2 regions of the Bacillus sp. 0209A genome follow, and region 1 is predicted to be linked to the other one. Evidence: predicted binding sites of a transcription regulator. Region 1 holds the regulator's gene; the other holds the start of a gene.
The links. Region 1 encodes Rex, which represses fermentation and respiration genes when NADH is low (regulators of the CRP and FNR family bind a similar motif). Its sites were predicted from a motif close to TTGTGAAATATTTCACAA; they were not measured.

Region 2: V6D44_RS03275 (DUF1641 domain-containing protein) is a predicted target of Rex. The motif match lies at 3,970-3,987, and genes of this name have one in related genera.

What each region holds. Positions count from the first base shown of each region.
Region 1 covers NZ_JBAIZV010000004.1:340,567-347,961, reverse strand. The annotation lists gene tsaD (tRNA (adenosine(37)-N6)-threonylcarbamoyltransferase complex transferase subunit TsaD) at 1-85, shown strand, start outside; gene V6D44_RS16780 (ABC-F family ATP-binding cassette domain-containing protein) at 312-2,240, opposite strand; gene moaC (cyclic pyranopterin monophosphate synthase MoaC) at 2,366-2,878, shown strand; gene V6D44_RS16770 (redox-sensing transcriptional repressor Rex) at 2,875-3,522, shown strand; gene tatAY (sec-independent protein translocase protein TatAY) at 3,544-3,717, shown strand; gene tatC (twin-arginine translocase subunit TatC) at 3,724-4,488, shown strand; gene V6D44_RS16755 (YdiK family protein) at 4,527-4,718, opposite strand; gene V6D44_RS16750 (CPBP family intramembrane glutamic endopeptidase) at 4,715-5,449, opposite strand; gene groES (co-chaperone GroES) at 5,687-5,971, shown strand; gene groL (chaperonin GroEL) at 6,018-7,395, shown strand, end outside.
Region 2 covers NZ_JBAIZV010000001.1:763,997-771,391, reverse strand. The annotation lists gene V6D44_RS03300 (DUF6282 family protein) at 1-421, shown strand, start outside; gene V6D44_RS03295 (ABC transporter permease) at 463-1,215, opposite strand; gene V6D44_RS03290 (ABC transporter ATP-binding protein) at 1,215-1,967, opposite strand; gene V6D44_RS03285 (DMT family transporter) at 2,088-3,062, opposite strand; gene V6D44_RS03280 (cupin domain-containing protein) at 3,193-3,690, shown strand; gene V6D44_RS03275 (DUF1641 domain-containing protein) at 4,082-4,504, shown strand; gene V6D44_RS03270 (NAD(P)/FAD-dependent oxidoreductase) at 4,544-5,722, shown strand; gene uxaC (glucuronate isomerase) at 5,922-7,343, shown strand.

The DNA.
Region 1 (7,395 bases):
TTTTGAGAAGGGGATTCGCGGTTCATATGATATGAATGGCCAGCCTGGCCTTGAATTGACTTCTTATCAAAGTCTCACGATATAATGGCGTGAGGCTTTTTATCTTTTATTAACAGATAATTCTCAATTTATCCACATGTCTGTGAGTAATTATGGAGATATAGATGGATAAAGGGCTGAAGACACTGTTAATAAAGTGGATAAATTCAGAATATTTTGTGGATAATGTGTATAAAGCGCTTACTTTGTTTGCCTAAAAGGTTATTTTCTGTGGATAAAAAGCACCTCAAAAAAGAGGTGCTTGACTTTTTTTAAGCTTCTTCTGTGGATAGTTCTTCCCATTCGGATAAAAGAATCTCCAGCTCCTGATTGAGTTTCTCGTTTTCTGCATGGATGTCTTGTACCTTTTCGTGATCTTTAAAGACTTCCGGGTCACAAAGCAATTCATCATTGCGGCTGATGTTTTCTTCAATGGTTTGAACAGTGGTTTCAATTTCTTCAATCCGCCGGAGCCGTTGGCGTTCTTTCTTTTTCCATTCTTTTTCTTCTTCGTAGGAACGTTTGGAGTCAGACTTTACCGTGGCGGGCGTTTTTTCTGTTTCCTCTTGCTGATTCATTTTCTCCAGTTCAAGCTGTTCTGTTTTTTTCTCCGTATAATAATCGTAATCGCCCAGATATTCTTCTATATGGTTTGAAGATAGCTCCAAGACTCTTGTGGCGATTCTGTTAATAAAATACCTGTCATGTGAGACAAATAACAATGTGCCTGGATAATCAATCAGCGCGTTTTCGAGAACTTCTTTGCTATCTAAGTCCAGATGGTTTGTCGGTTCATCAAGGATGAGAAAATTCGCTTTTTGAAGCATCAGCTTAGCAAGGGCCACTCTTGCTTTTTCACCCCCGCTCAGTGAATGCACGGGTTTCAATACATCATCTCCGGAAAACAAGAAGTTCCCGAGACAAGTTCTGATTTCTTTTTCCGGAAGCCCGGGGTACTCATCCCACAGCTCATCAAGGACACGTTTGGAGGAAGTCAGCTCAGCCTGCTCCTGATCATAGTAGCCGACACTGACATTCGAGCCGTATGAGATCGTTCCTTGATCTGGCTTCAGGGTGTCCATTAATGTTTTCAGCAATGTCGATTTACCGATCCCGTTTGGGCCGACAAGCGCGGCGCTTTCTCCTCTTGTGAGCATGAAAGACACTTCTTTTAAAAGCGGCGGCTGGTTTTCATAGCTGATTGTGAGATCTTGAACACGCAGGACTTCGTTTCCGCTCTGTTTTGTAATATCAAAATGAAAGTTTGCGGATTTTTCATCGCCGAGCGGTTTTGCCTTGACTTCCATTCGGTCAAGCTGCTTTCGGCGGCTTTGCGCTCTTTTTGTGGTAGAGGCTCTTGCCAGATTTCGGTCTACGAAGTCCTGGAGCTTTGCGATTTCATCCTGCTGCTTTTCATACACTTTAAGATCTTTTTCATATTGCACGGCTTTTTGGTCGAGATAAGCGCTGTAGTTGCCGTGATACTTTTTACTTTCCGCTCTAGATACCTCGTATACTTGGTTTACCACTTTGTCCAAAAAGTAGCGGTCATGAGAAACGATGAGAATGGCGCCTGAATAGCCCTGCAAATAATGTTCAAGCCAGGTTAGTGTATCAATATCGAGATGGTTTGTCGGCTCATCAAGAATGAGCAAATCAGGCTGTGTTAACAGAAGCTTGCCTAGGGCCAGTCTTGTTTTCTGGCCTCCGCTGAGGCTTTGCACCTGTGTAGAATCGTCAAAATGGCTGAAGCCGAGGCCATGCAGCACAGATCTGACATCCGCTTCATATTGATAGCCGCCTTTATCTTTGAAATCCTGCTGAAGCCGGTCATAGGTTTTCATGATGCTTTCCAATTCATCGGGATCAGCTGCCGCCATTTTTTCTTCCATAGCCCGCATTTCCTTTTCCATTGCTTTTAAGTGGTCAAAAACAGTCAGCAGCTCTTCTTTTATGGTAAGCTTAGAATCCAAGCCCGTATGCTGGGCGAGATATCCCATTGTAATATCTTTCGGTTTAATGACTTCGCCCTTTTCGTATGATAGCTGGCCTGCGATAATTTTAAGCAACGTAGATTTTCCCGCACCATTTCTACCTACAATGGCGATGCGATCACGATTTCTGACTTCCAGCTTTATATTGTTTAAAATAGTATCAGCACCAAATGATTTGGACAGCTGATTAACTTGTAAGATCATCATATTATTTCACCTCTGCTATAATAAGTTAAGTGTAGCTTATGAATCAGAAGTCAGCAAACAATACATTGGCCGAATAAGACATAGAGAAGAAAATAGTGTATGATCTTTTTAAGGAGAGTTTTAATATGAATGGATTTTCTCATTTTAATGAACAGGGAAGAGCCCAGATGGTGGATATAAGCGAAAAATCTTCGACTGTCCGTACTGCGGCGGCTGTTTCAAGCGTACACATGAAGAATGAAGTGTACGAGAAAATACAAAGTCACGATATCGGCAAAGGAGATGTACTGGCTGTTGCACAAGTGGCAGGCATTATGGCGGCAAAGCAAACGTCCAATATCATTCCGATGTGCCATCCGCTTTCACTGAGCGGAGTAGATATATCGTTCGACTGGAAAATAAAAGAAAAAGAAGTTATACTTCATATAAAAGCACAGGTCAAGACGAAAGGGAGTACAGGTGTGGAAATGGAAGCGCTCACTTCTGCATCGGTGTGCGCTCTTACCGTTTACGATATGTGCAAGGCCCTTGATAAGGGGATGGTCATCGGCCCTACTTTCTTGCTGGAAAAGACAGGCGGGAAAAACGGTGACTTTAAAAGAGAACTATCCGAGTATAATTTGGAGGACCAAAAATGAATAAGGATCAATCAAAAATTCCGCAGGCGACGGCAAAAAGGCTGCCGCTTTACTATCGCTTTTTAAAGAATCTGCATGCGTCAGGAAAACAGCGTGTATCTTCCGCTGAACTCAGTGATGCCGTAAAGGTTGATTCTGCCACGATTCGCAGGGATTTTTCCTATTTTGGAGCTCTTGGCAAAAAAGGATATGGATATAACGTGGATTATTTGCTGTCTTTTTTCCGCAAAACGCTTGATCAGGATGAGATGACAGACGTCATCTTGATTGGTGTCGGGAACTTGGGAACGGCATTTCTTCACTATAATTTCACAAAAAATAATAACACAAAAATTTCTATGGCTTTTGATATAAATGAGAGTAAAATAGGAACTGAGGTAGGCGGCGTGCCCGTCTATAACCTTAATGACCTTGAACAGTACGTAAAAAATGAATCAGTTGCCATTCTAACAGTGCCAGCAGTTGCTGCTCAGCCTATTACAGACAGATTAGTCGCGTTAGGAATCAAGGGTATTCTTAACTTTACGCCGGCCCGCTTGAATGTGCCGGAACACATTCGAATTCATCATATAGATTTAGCTGTAGAGCTTCAATCACTGGTTTATTTCTTGAAGCATTATTCAGTTTTGGAGGAAATCGAATAGAGGGAAAGGAGGAGCCCACATATGCCGATCGGTCCTGGAAGCCTTGCTGTTATCGCAATCGTTGCTTTAATTATCTTCGGTCCTAAAAAGCTGCCTGAACTGGGGAAAGCAGCGGGAGACACACTTCGTGAATTCAAAAACGCTACTAAAGGATTAACGAGTGATGAAGAGGAAAAAAAGAAAGAAGATCAGTAGGTTAGGGTGACACGAATGAATGTGAATCAAATGTCGCTGCTGGAGCATATTGCTGAGCTTCGAAAACGATTGCTGGTTGTGGCGCTGGCGTTTGTCGTTTTTTTTATCGCGGGATTTTTCTTAGCGAAGCCGATTATTGTGTATCTGCAAAAAACAGATGAAGCGAAGGAGCTTACGCTTAACGCGTTTAACCTGACAGATCCGCTTTTTGTGTTTATGCAGTTTGCGTTTATCATCGGCATTGTTCTGACCTCCCCGGTTATTCTTTATCAGCTTTGGGCTTTTGTAAGTCCAGGCCTCTATGAGAAAGAGCGAAGAGTAACGCTCGGTTACATTCCGATCTCTGTTTTGTTGTTTTTAGCGGGCTTATCTTTTTCGTATTATATTTTATTTCCTTTTGTTGTTGATTTTATGAAGCGAATCTCTCAGGACTTGAATGTCAATCAGGTGATCGGAATTAATGAGTATTTTCATTTTCTTCTGCAGCTGACAATTCCGTTCGGACTGTTGTTCCAAATGCCGGTCATTCTCATGTTTTTGACAAGGCTTGGAATTGTGACACCCATGTTCTTAGCGAAAATCAGAAAGTATGCGTATTTTGCGCTGCTTGTGATCGCTGCCCTGATTACTCCTCCTGAGCTTTTGTCTCATATGATGGTCACTGTTCCGCTGTTGATTTTATATGAAATCAGTATTTTTATATCGAGGGCCGCCTATCGGAAAGCACAGAAAAGCAGCGCTTCCGATCAGGACGTGTCTTCCGGGCAATAATAAAAAATCCATTTCTCATACGGAGAAATGGATTTTCTTTATTTCTGGTTCTTTTTGATTTTCAATGAAAAGGCGAACATCTTAAATGAAATGCTGATGTTGTAAGCGGCGAACACCATCAGCAGGATGGAGTAAAATGACCACATGCTGCCTGGCGAGCTTGCGGCAAGATAAGTAAAGATGCACCCTACGGCAAAATAGATCATTCCCCAAACTACCGGGTTTCTCATAGAAATAATCCTCCAATAATCAATTGCATTTGTGTGCTCTGCTGTTCAAGGTACTTCTGAACAGGTTCAAGCTGCATGATAACGACAAATGTATTCATCATGACATGGGCGAAAATCGGCACCCATATCCGTTTTGTCCTCGCATACAAGAAGGCAAAGGTAAAGCCCATAGCTGTATAAAGAAGAAGATGCTTCAAATCAGCGTGAACAATACCGAAAATAATCGAGCTGAGCAGTGCTGCAAAAAAGAAATTCGTTTTTTCGTAAAGCGCCCCGAAAATGATTTTTCTGAAGAGGATTTCTTCTAATATAGGCCCGACGATAGAAGAAACGATAATCATGAGCGGGACTGCCTGAATGACTTTAAGAATGGCTTGTGTATTTTCTGATTCTCTTCCGATGCCGAATATATAATATTCAATAGAGCCTGCTATTCCTTGAGAGAAAAGGGCAATGAAAAAACCGGCTATCGCCCAAAGGATAGAAAGCCCGACGGAGTCTTTCCGGCCGTTTCGCAACGTTGTCTTCGGAACCGTTCTCAGAATAAGCAGAACGACAATGAGACAGGCGATAAAGCTGATGACGGACCATAATCCTTGTGCGTGCAGCATGTTTTCCTTGGTAGGATGTCCTCCGGCATAACCGAATCTAAAGAACAAGGGAATCGCAATTATGTAGGAAAACTGCATAATGATATATGTCAAAATAATAAACCAATACTGTTTTCTCAAATGGTATGTACTCCTTTGTTAAATGGGTTTCGTTGTCTACAGCTATTGTAACATAATCAGAACGGGGGTGAAAAAGCTAAGGGATAAGGGTGCTGAAAAGAATCATGTAAGCGTGAAAATTTTTTTATCTTATCACTTGAAATTGGAAGTGAGATTCTTTATTATAAGAATTGTGTTAGCACTCTTTAGTGTTGAGTGCTAAAATTACATATTCATACTATTGAGGAGGTTATTACATTGTTAAAGCCATTAGGTGATCGCGTTGTCATTGAACTCGTAGAATCTGAAGAAAAAACTGCCAGCGGAATTGTGTTGCCGGATTCTGCAAAAGAAAAACCACAAGAAGGCAAAATCGTGGCAGCTGGTTCAGGTCGCGTGTTAGAAAGCGGAGAGCGCGTTGCTTTAGAAGTAAAAGAGGGCGACCGCATTATCTTCTCAAAATACGCAGGTACTGAAGTGAAATACGAAGGTACTGAATACTTAATCTTACGTGAAAGCGACATTTTAGCTGTTATCGGCTAATTCTTAAATAAACAAATACTTAAAAATTCGAGGAGGTTTTGTAAAAATGGCAAAAGATATTAAGTTTAGTGAAGAAGCTCGCCGCGCAATGCTTCGCGGTGTTGATGCACTTGCTGATGCTGTAAAAGTTACTTTAGGACCAAAAGGACGCAACGTGGTTCTAGAGAAAAAATTCGGTTCTCCGTTAATCACGAATGACGGTGTAACAATCGCTAAAGAAATCGAACTCGAAGACGCGTTTGAAAACATGGGTGCTAAGCTTGTTGCTGAAGTAGCCAGCAAAACAAACGATGTTGCCGGTGACGGTACAACAACTGCGACAGTTCTTGCGCAAGCAATGATCCGTGAAGGCCTTAAAAACGTAACAGCAGGCGCTAATCCTGTAGGCGTGCGTAAAGGTATGGAAAAAGCTGTAGCGGTTGCGATCGAAAACTTACAAGAAATTTCTAAGCCAATCGAGGGCAAAGAGTCTATCGCTCAGGTTGCTGCGATCTCTGCTGCTGATGAGGAAGTCGGAAGCCTTATCGCTGAAGCAATGGAGCGCGTAGGAAACGACGGCGTTATCACAATCGAAGAGTCTAAAGGCTTCACAACTGAGCTTGAAGTTGTTGAAGGTATGCAATTCGACCGCGGATATGCGTCTCCTTACATGGTAACTGACTCTGATAAGATGGAAGCGGTTCTCGACAATCCTTACATCTTAATCACAGACAAAAAAATCACAAACATTCAAGAAATCCTTCCTGTGCTTGAGCAGGTTGTTCAGCAAGGCAAACCATTGCTTCTGATCGCTGAGGATGTTGAAGGCGAAGCGCTTGCAACTCTTGTTGTGAACAAACTTCGCGGCACATTCAACGCAGTTGCTGTCAAAGCTCCTGGCTTCGGTGACCGCCGTAAAGCAATGCTTGAAGACATCGCTGTTCTTACTGGCGGAGAAGTCATCACAGAAGATCTCGGCCTTGACCTGAAATCAACTGAAATCACACAATTGGGACGCGCTTCTAAAGTTGTCGTTACAAAAGAAAACACAACAATCGTTGAAGGCGCTGGCGAAACAGACAAAATTTCTGCCCGCGTGACTCAAATCCGCGCTCAAGTGGAAGAAACGACTTCTGAGTTTGACAGAGAAAAATTACAAGAGCGTCTTGCGAAACTTGCTGGCGGCGTAGCTGTCATCAAAGTCGGCGCTGCGACTGAAACTGAGCTGAAAGAGCGTAAACTTCGCATCGAAGACGCCCTCAACTCAACTCGCGCAGCTGTTGAAGAAGGCATCGTATCCGGCGGTGGTACAGCGCTTGTAAACGTATATAACAAAGTGGCTGCAGTTGAAGCTGAAGGCGATGCTCAAACAGGTATCAACATCGTGCTGCGCGCGCTTGAAGAGCCAATCCGTCAAATCGCACACAATGCTGGTCTTGAAGGTT
Region 2 (7,395 bases), on a different contig from region 1:
ATTAGCGACAGGCCACTCCTCAAAAGAAGAAGTGTATATGCTAATTGAAGAAACAGAAAAGCAAAAATGTAAGCTGATGATTACTCACCCGTTTTACCAGTGCACGAATTTTACAATGGCTGAGGTCATCGACATGCTGTCTTCTTCAAAAAACGTCTATGTTGAATTTGCTGTTTTAATGAGCAAAATCGGTTACGATCGGCACGAGGATTTAGTTGAAGTGCTGAAAACATGGGGAACAGATCGCATATGCGTATCGACGGATTTCGGTCAGTTAAAGAATGGGACAGTGACTGAGGCATATACGGAATATGTGACAGAGGTAAAAAAAGCTGCTGAAGCAAACGGATTTGATTTCAATCAAAAAATCGCTGATGAGATTTGTTATTTGAACCCAACTGCTTTTTTAGGCGTGAAATAAAGATGAGCCCTTCCGTTTCGGGAAGGGCTCATCTTTTTCGGTTATCCATTTTCCTTCAGCTGCTGATGCGCTGTGAATAATGACGGGTATGTCAGCACACTTAAGATCACACATGTCAGTGCGGCTGACGCCATCGTTGTAAATACGATTAAGAGCTGAAAGCGTACCGCCTGAATCGGGTCCGCGCCCGCTAAAATCTGCCCGGTCATCATGCCTGGAAGCTGAACAAGCCCCAGCGTTTTCTGGCTTTCCAGCGTCGGGATCATACTCATTTTCATCGCTGAAGTAAGAATACGCTGTATGGATTGCTTCGGTGTGCCCCCAAGAGACAGTATCAATTGTATCTCTTCTTTGCGAACGCCGATTTCTGAGCTAAGCCGGTTTAAAAACAGACTTGCGAGCACCATCGAATTTCCGATGACCATCCCGCTGATCGGAATGACATATCGAGCGGTAAGCGGAATGATGTGAAGAGACAGCAAAATTCCCTGCGTCACAATTTCTACAATCGCTAACGCTGCGAACACTCTCCAAAACGAACCAACTGTATTTTTCTTTCGTTTGATGACATTTTGCGCCGCCACTGCCAGCATTAACAGCACCATCAGCAAAATAAACACAGGGTGGTCTCCGCGGAAAATCAGCGACAGTACATAACCGATGACAAGCAGCTGTACCGCGGCCCGGATCGTGGCGATGATCATGTCTTTTTCAACGCCGGCTTTAAAGGATTTTGATAAAAACAAGGCGATCAAAACAAAGATCATCGTTAAAGAGAGGGAAAGGTAATCCATTACCGGGTGCCTCCCTTCAAAAATTCTTTGGCTGCTTCATGCTGCGGATCGGAGAAAAAGGTTTCGGCTGCTGCGATTTCTAGAAGCCGGCCATCCGCCATAAACCAAATGGTATCGGCAACTCGTTTTGCTTGCTCCATATTATGAGTCACCCACATGACTGTCCATTTTTTCTCTTGATGCTGACGTTTGATCAGTTCTTCAATCTCAAGAGCAGAAACCGGGTCCAAGGCCGATGTGATTTCGTCCAGCAATAGAATAGAGGAAGGATTAGTGAGCGTTCTGGCTAGTGACAGCCGTTGCCGCTGCCCGCCCGATAAATCCTTGGCGCTTCTGTCTAACAGCTCTGGCGGGAGCCCTGTAAGAGAAGCGAGCTCTTCAGGGGAGTACAGCTGGGATTGATGCAGCCTTTGGACCAGACTTAGATTATCTCGCACTGTCCCGTCGAGGACGGGGGCTGATTGAAACGCGAGGGCTGCCGTTCGCCTTAGCTCATTGACATTCCAATGCCTGACTTCCTTTCCGTATATGTTTACTTCGCCGCTATCAGGCGTTCTCATTAAATTGCACATGGACAGGAGAGTGCTTTTGCCTGAACCGGAAGGGCCTAAAACGGCTGCGATGACGCCCTGTTGAATGTCTCCGGTGACATCTTGCAACACATCAGAGGTTTGTCCATCTTGTTCATAGCTTTTTCTAACTGATCTGAAGGAGATGGCTGGCTTGTTTTGTGTTTGATTGTTTGCTTCCATTACAATAATCACCTTTCAGTAAAGTAGGCTGATACTATATGTAAATATAACGTGAAACAGATATCTTTTGGGATAGCAATAATAAAAGAGAACAGGTTTTCACCCATTCTCCGGCAGATGCTACGCGGTCAGATTTGACTGTGTTTTCTTTTTCAGTTTTCCCGGTTGTGAAGCAAAGGTGTGCAATACCATCCCCGCCATAATAATGAATAAACCGGCAAATGATAATAGGGATGGGAAAACGCCTGACAGCAGAACAATTTCACCAAGCAGCGCGAAAATCACTTCACCGGATTGGGTTGCTTCAACGGCCGCGAGCTTTTGCGGATTGTTTCTTACCATATCAGTTGCCCAGAAAAATAAAACGGTGGCAATGACGCCTGAGCTGACGGCCACGATGAAGGATTGAACGGTTTGCCCCGCTGTCGGAAGGCCGTCTGACCACCAGCCGTAAGCTGCTGCTATAAGCCAGAACGGAAGGCTAGCCAAGGTCATTCCCAGCACACGCTGAAATGTATCAAGCCGGCCTCCGTATTCCTCGAGCATCCTCCGGTTCCCTAACGGATAGGCAAAAGCCGCAATGACAACCGGCAGCACACTGAAAAGCAGTGTCTTCCCAGAAAGCGATTCTGCATGCTGAAGCTGAATGAGCGCCGCTCCGATCAGAATGATCACGGACGTGCCAAGTGAAACAAGGGGAATCTTTTGCCGAACGAGCTGCGGGCCTCCCGGCATATCTTTTTTGACATAAAAAAGTGGAGATAGGAGCACACCGGCTACAATGGTGATTTGCCAAGTTCCGGCTACAAGCCACCCGGGACCGTATGCGGCCGCAAATGTGATCGGCGCGTAAAAAAGCACGAAGCCGACAAAGCTCCATTTGATCCAAAAAAACGGCTTTTTCCGCATTTCTTGTAAGAGAGGGGCGAATGTCCCTCTTATGATGACAATCAAACATAAAAACGGCACCATAAAAATAAAGCGCAGCGAAGAGCTCCAAAGCCAGCTGCCTCCGGATAATTCCATCGCTCTGTTTAAAATAAAGGTAACGGCGAAAAAGAGTGAAGCCAATATTCCGATAACGATTGCTTTCATGATATCCCTCATTCTGGCATTATTTTTTATACTATACTATTCGGTATCGCCCAGATCAATGGATTCGTGAGAAAACAAACATGTTTTACAAACCGCTATGTGTGGAAGACAAAAAATGGAGGTGGCATTGATGGAAGCAGAGACACAGACGTATTTCTTTCAGGATGACGGCAGGATTCCGAATCACCCTGATTTTCCGCTTATTGTGTATCAAAACGCACTCAAGGACACCGGTCGGGCAGAGCAGATGGTCAATCGGCATGGCTGGTCAAACAGCTGGTCAGGGAGTGTTTTTCCATACCATCACTATCACAGCAATACGCATGAAGTCCTGATTGCAGTCCGGGGAGAGGCTGTGATTCAATTTGGGGGAGAAAAAGGGGCCGCCATTCCTATCAAATCGGGCGACGCAGTCGTGATTCCAGCCGGAGTCGGCCATAAAAAGCTAAGCGCAAGCTCCGATTTTACCGTCATTGGCGCTTATCCGGGAGGCGTTCAGTATGATATGAAGACGGGAGAGCCAAGTGAAAGAGAGGAAGCGATGAAACAGATCAAGCAGGTGTCATTGCCGGAGAACGACCCGATCACAGGAAAAAAAGCGCCTCTTTTAAAAATATGGGTAAAGTGAAGGGGAGAAAATTGCCGGATTGTCAATAACTAGTGCCGCAGAAACGTTATGACACGGGCTCCATCTAAATTAATTTCATAATCGAAGCAATTCACGTTCAAATTTTGTTCAAAAAGTGTTATCATATAGAAGGTAATCGAATTGGAGTTTTTTGTGTTTGCTATTTTCAGAGAGAGTAAAGGATTTTTGACTTATTCAATTGTTTATTTTTGAGATAAAAATAATACTGAATATGGCAAGATGAAAAACTGGGTAGTAAACATTTATTTTTGTAAATGATTGTGCATGAATTCACAATCCTTATTCTTATGCTTTCAAGTATGAGATCAGGGAGAGGCACTACCCTTTCCAAAAAAATCTGCAAACTGCTTATAGTAAAGGAGAATTGGATATGCCAGAAACAATCGATCAAACAAATGCGTCTGTCAGCCAAAGCCAGCAAGATCTTATTGATCAGCTGTTAAAGCCAGAAGTTCAAGAATCACTGACTGTTTTAGTTGACCAGCTTCCAAAGCTGACTGAGTTAGTGAATATTTTAACGAAGTCTTATGATTTCGCTCAGTCTGTAGCAACTGACGAAGTGTTAAAAAGCGACACTGTCAGTGCGATCACTGAAATGCTTGAGCCTGTAAAAGAAACAGCGAAAGAAGTGGCTGCGACTGCAATCGAAGCGAAAGACCGCGCTGATGCAAGCAGTGAAACGATTGGTCTATTCGGCCTGTTACGCATGCTGAAAGATCCTCAAGCTCAAAAGCTGTTCCGTTTTGCTAACAGCTACCTTGAAGTCATGAACGAACGCGAAAACCAAAAATAATCTCAGATTCAAATTGATATAAAGGACGGAGGATATACGATGTCAAAACATATTGTCATTCTAGGCGCTGGTTATGGCGGAGTTCTTTCTGCTCTAACAGTTCGCAAACATTACACAAAAGAACAAGCAAAAGTGACAGTGGTAAACAAATACCCAACTCACCAAATCATTACGGAATTACACCGTCTTGCAGCAGGAAACGTGTCTGAAAAAGCGATTGCAATGCCATTAGAAAAACTTTTCAAAGGTAAAGACATTGACCTTAAAATTGCGGAAGTAAGCTCTTTCTCTGTTGATAAAAAAGAAGTAGCGCTTGCTGACGGTTCTGCATTATCTTACGATGCGCTTGTTGTAGGTCTTGGTTCTGTAACAGCTTACTTCGGCATCCCGGGTCTTGAAGAAAACAGCATGGTATTGAAATCTGCTGCCGATGCGAACAAAGTCTTCCAGCATGTTGAAGATCGTGTGCGCGAGTACGCTCAAACGAAAAACGAAGCTGATGCAACAATCCTTATCGGCGGAGGCGGCTTAACAGGTGTTGAGCTTGTCGGTGAGCTTGCTGACATCATGCCGAACCTTACGAAAAAATACGGCGTAGACCATAAAGAAATCAAATTGAAACTGGTTGAAGCAGGTCCGAAAATCCTTCCTGTTCTTCCGGATGATCTGATCGAACGCGCGACTGCAAGCCTTGAAAAACGCGGCGTTGAGTTCTTAACAGGTCTTCCTGTTACAAATGTGGAAGGTAACGTGATTGATCTGAAAGACGGATCTAAAGTTGTTGCCAACACATTTGTTTGGACTGGCGGCGTACAAGGCAACCCATTAGTCGGTGAATCAGGTCTTGAAGTGAACCGCGGACGCGCGACAGTAAATGACTTCCTGCAATCTACATCTCATGAAGATGTATTCGTTGCCGGAGACAGCGCAGTTTACTTCGCTCCAGACGGCCGCCCATACCCGCCGACTGCACAAATCGCATGGCAAATGGGTGAGCTGATCGGTTACAACCTATTCGCTTACTTAGAAGGCAAAACGCTTGAAACATTCAATCCAGTAAACTCTGGTACACTTGCAAGCCTTGGACGCAAAGACGCGGTTGCCATCATTGGTGAAAATTCTACACCGCTTAAAGGTCTTCCTGCTTCCTTGATGAAAGAAGCAAGTAACGTACGCTACTTAACACATATTAAAGGACTTTTCAGTCTGGCTTACTAATCTTATCTTAAAGAATCGACATTGCAGGAAGCGTTCCTCACGGAGTGTTTTCCGGCGATGTCTTTTTTTTCACTTGTTTGCTAACGTTAACATTTCATTTTCAAAAAGAGATTGATCGCAGAGGAATATAAAGGTAAAATAAAGCTAAATCAAAATGTTCACGTTAACATTTTGAAATCGAATGAAAGACGGTGAGGACATGGAACCCTTTATGGGCGACAATTTTTTGCTGAAAAATGAAACCGCTGTCAGCCTCTATCACAATTATGCGAAAGACATGCCGATTATTGATTACCACTGCCACTTAAGCCCGAAAGAAATCTATGAAAATAAGACATTTCAAAACATAACGGAAGCCTGGCTGTATGGAGACCATTACAAATGGCGCGTCATGAGAGCCAATGGAATTGATGAGACATACATTACCGGCGATGCGTCTGATGAGGAGAAATTTACGGCTTGGGCGAAAACTGTGCCGATGGCGATCGGCAATCCGCTCTACAATTGGGCTCACTTAGAACTGCAGCGCTTTTTTGGGATTTATGAGATTTTTAATGAGCAATCCGCGCCGGCTATATGGAAACGGACGAATGAACTGCTCCAAGGAGAGGGCTTCGGGGCAAGGGATTTGATCGTGAAATCAAATGTAAAGGTCGTTTGCACAACTGATGACCCTGTCGATTCTCTTGAATACCATCTATTATTAAAAGAAGACAAAGATTTTCCTGTCAGCGTACTGCCGGGATTTCGGCCAGATAAGGGACTTGAGATCAATCGTGAAGGCTTTCCTGATTGGGTGAAGGCGCTTGAAGATGCCGCAACCATATCGATTACAACCTACGGTGAATTTCTAAAGGCATTGGAAAAACGCGTGCGATTCTTCCACTCAGCCGGCGGCAGAGTGTCTGATCACGCGATAGATTCGATGGTATTTGCCGAAACGACAAAAGAGGAAGCGGGGCGGATTTTTTCTGACAGATTACAAGGGACAGAGGTTTCTTATGAAGATGAGAAAAAATTTAAGACGTATACGCTTCAGTTTCTTTGCGGTTTGTATGCGGAGCTCGATTGGGCAATGCAGTTTCATATCAACGCTTTAAGAAACACGAATACAAAAATGATGAAGAGGCTCGGACCCGACACAGGCTATGATTCTATGAATGATGAATTAATCGCTAAGCCTTTGTATAAGCTGCTGAACTCAGTTGAAATGAAGCACCAGCTGCCTAAAACGATTTTATATTCACTTAATCCAAACGATAACTATGTTATCGCCAGCATGATCAACAGTTTTCAGGACGGCATCACCCCCGGGAAAATACAATTCGGCACAGCCTGGTGGTTTAACGACACAAAAGACGGGATGCTCGATCAAATGAAAGCGTTGTCAAATGTCGGCCTTTTCAGCCGTTTTATCGGCATGCTCACAGATTCCAGAAGCTTTCTTTCCTATACGCGCCACGAATATTTCAGGCGGATCGTCTGCAACTTGATCGGTGAATGGGTGGAAAACGGTGAAGTGCCGCATGATATGAAGCTTTTGGGAAGCATTGTTCAGGGAATTTGCTATGACAATGCGAAACACTACTTTCAATTTCAAGAAGAGAAAGCAAACGTGTAACCAAATGTCCGCTCAGCACCGTGATCATGCGTCGTCCTGAGCGGACCACTAC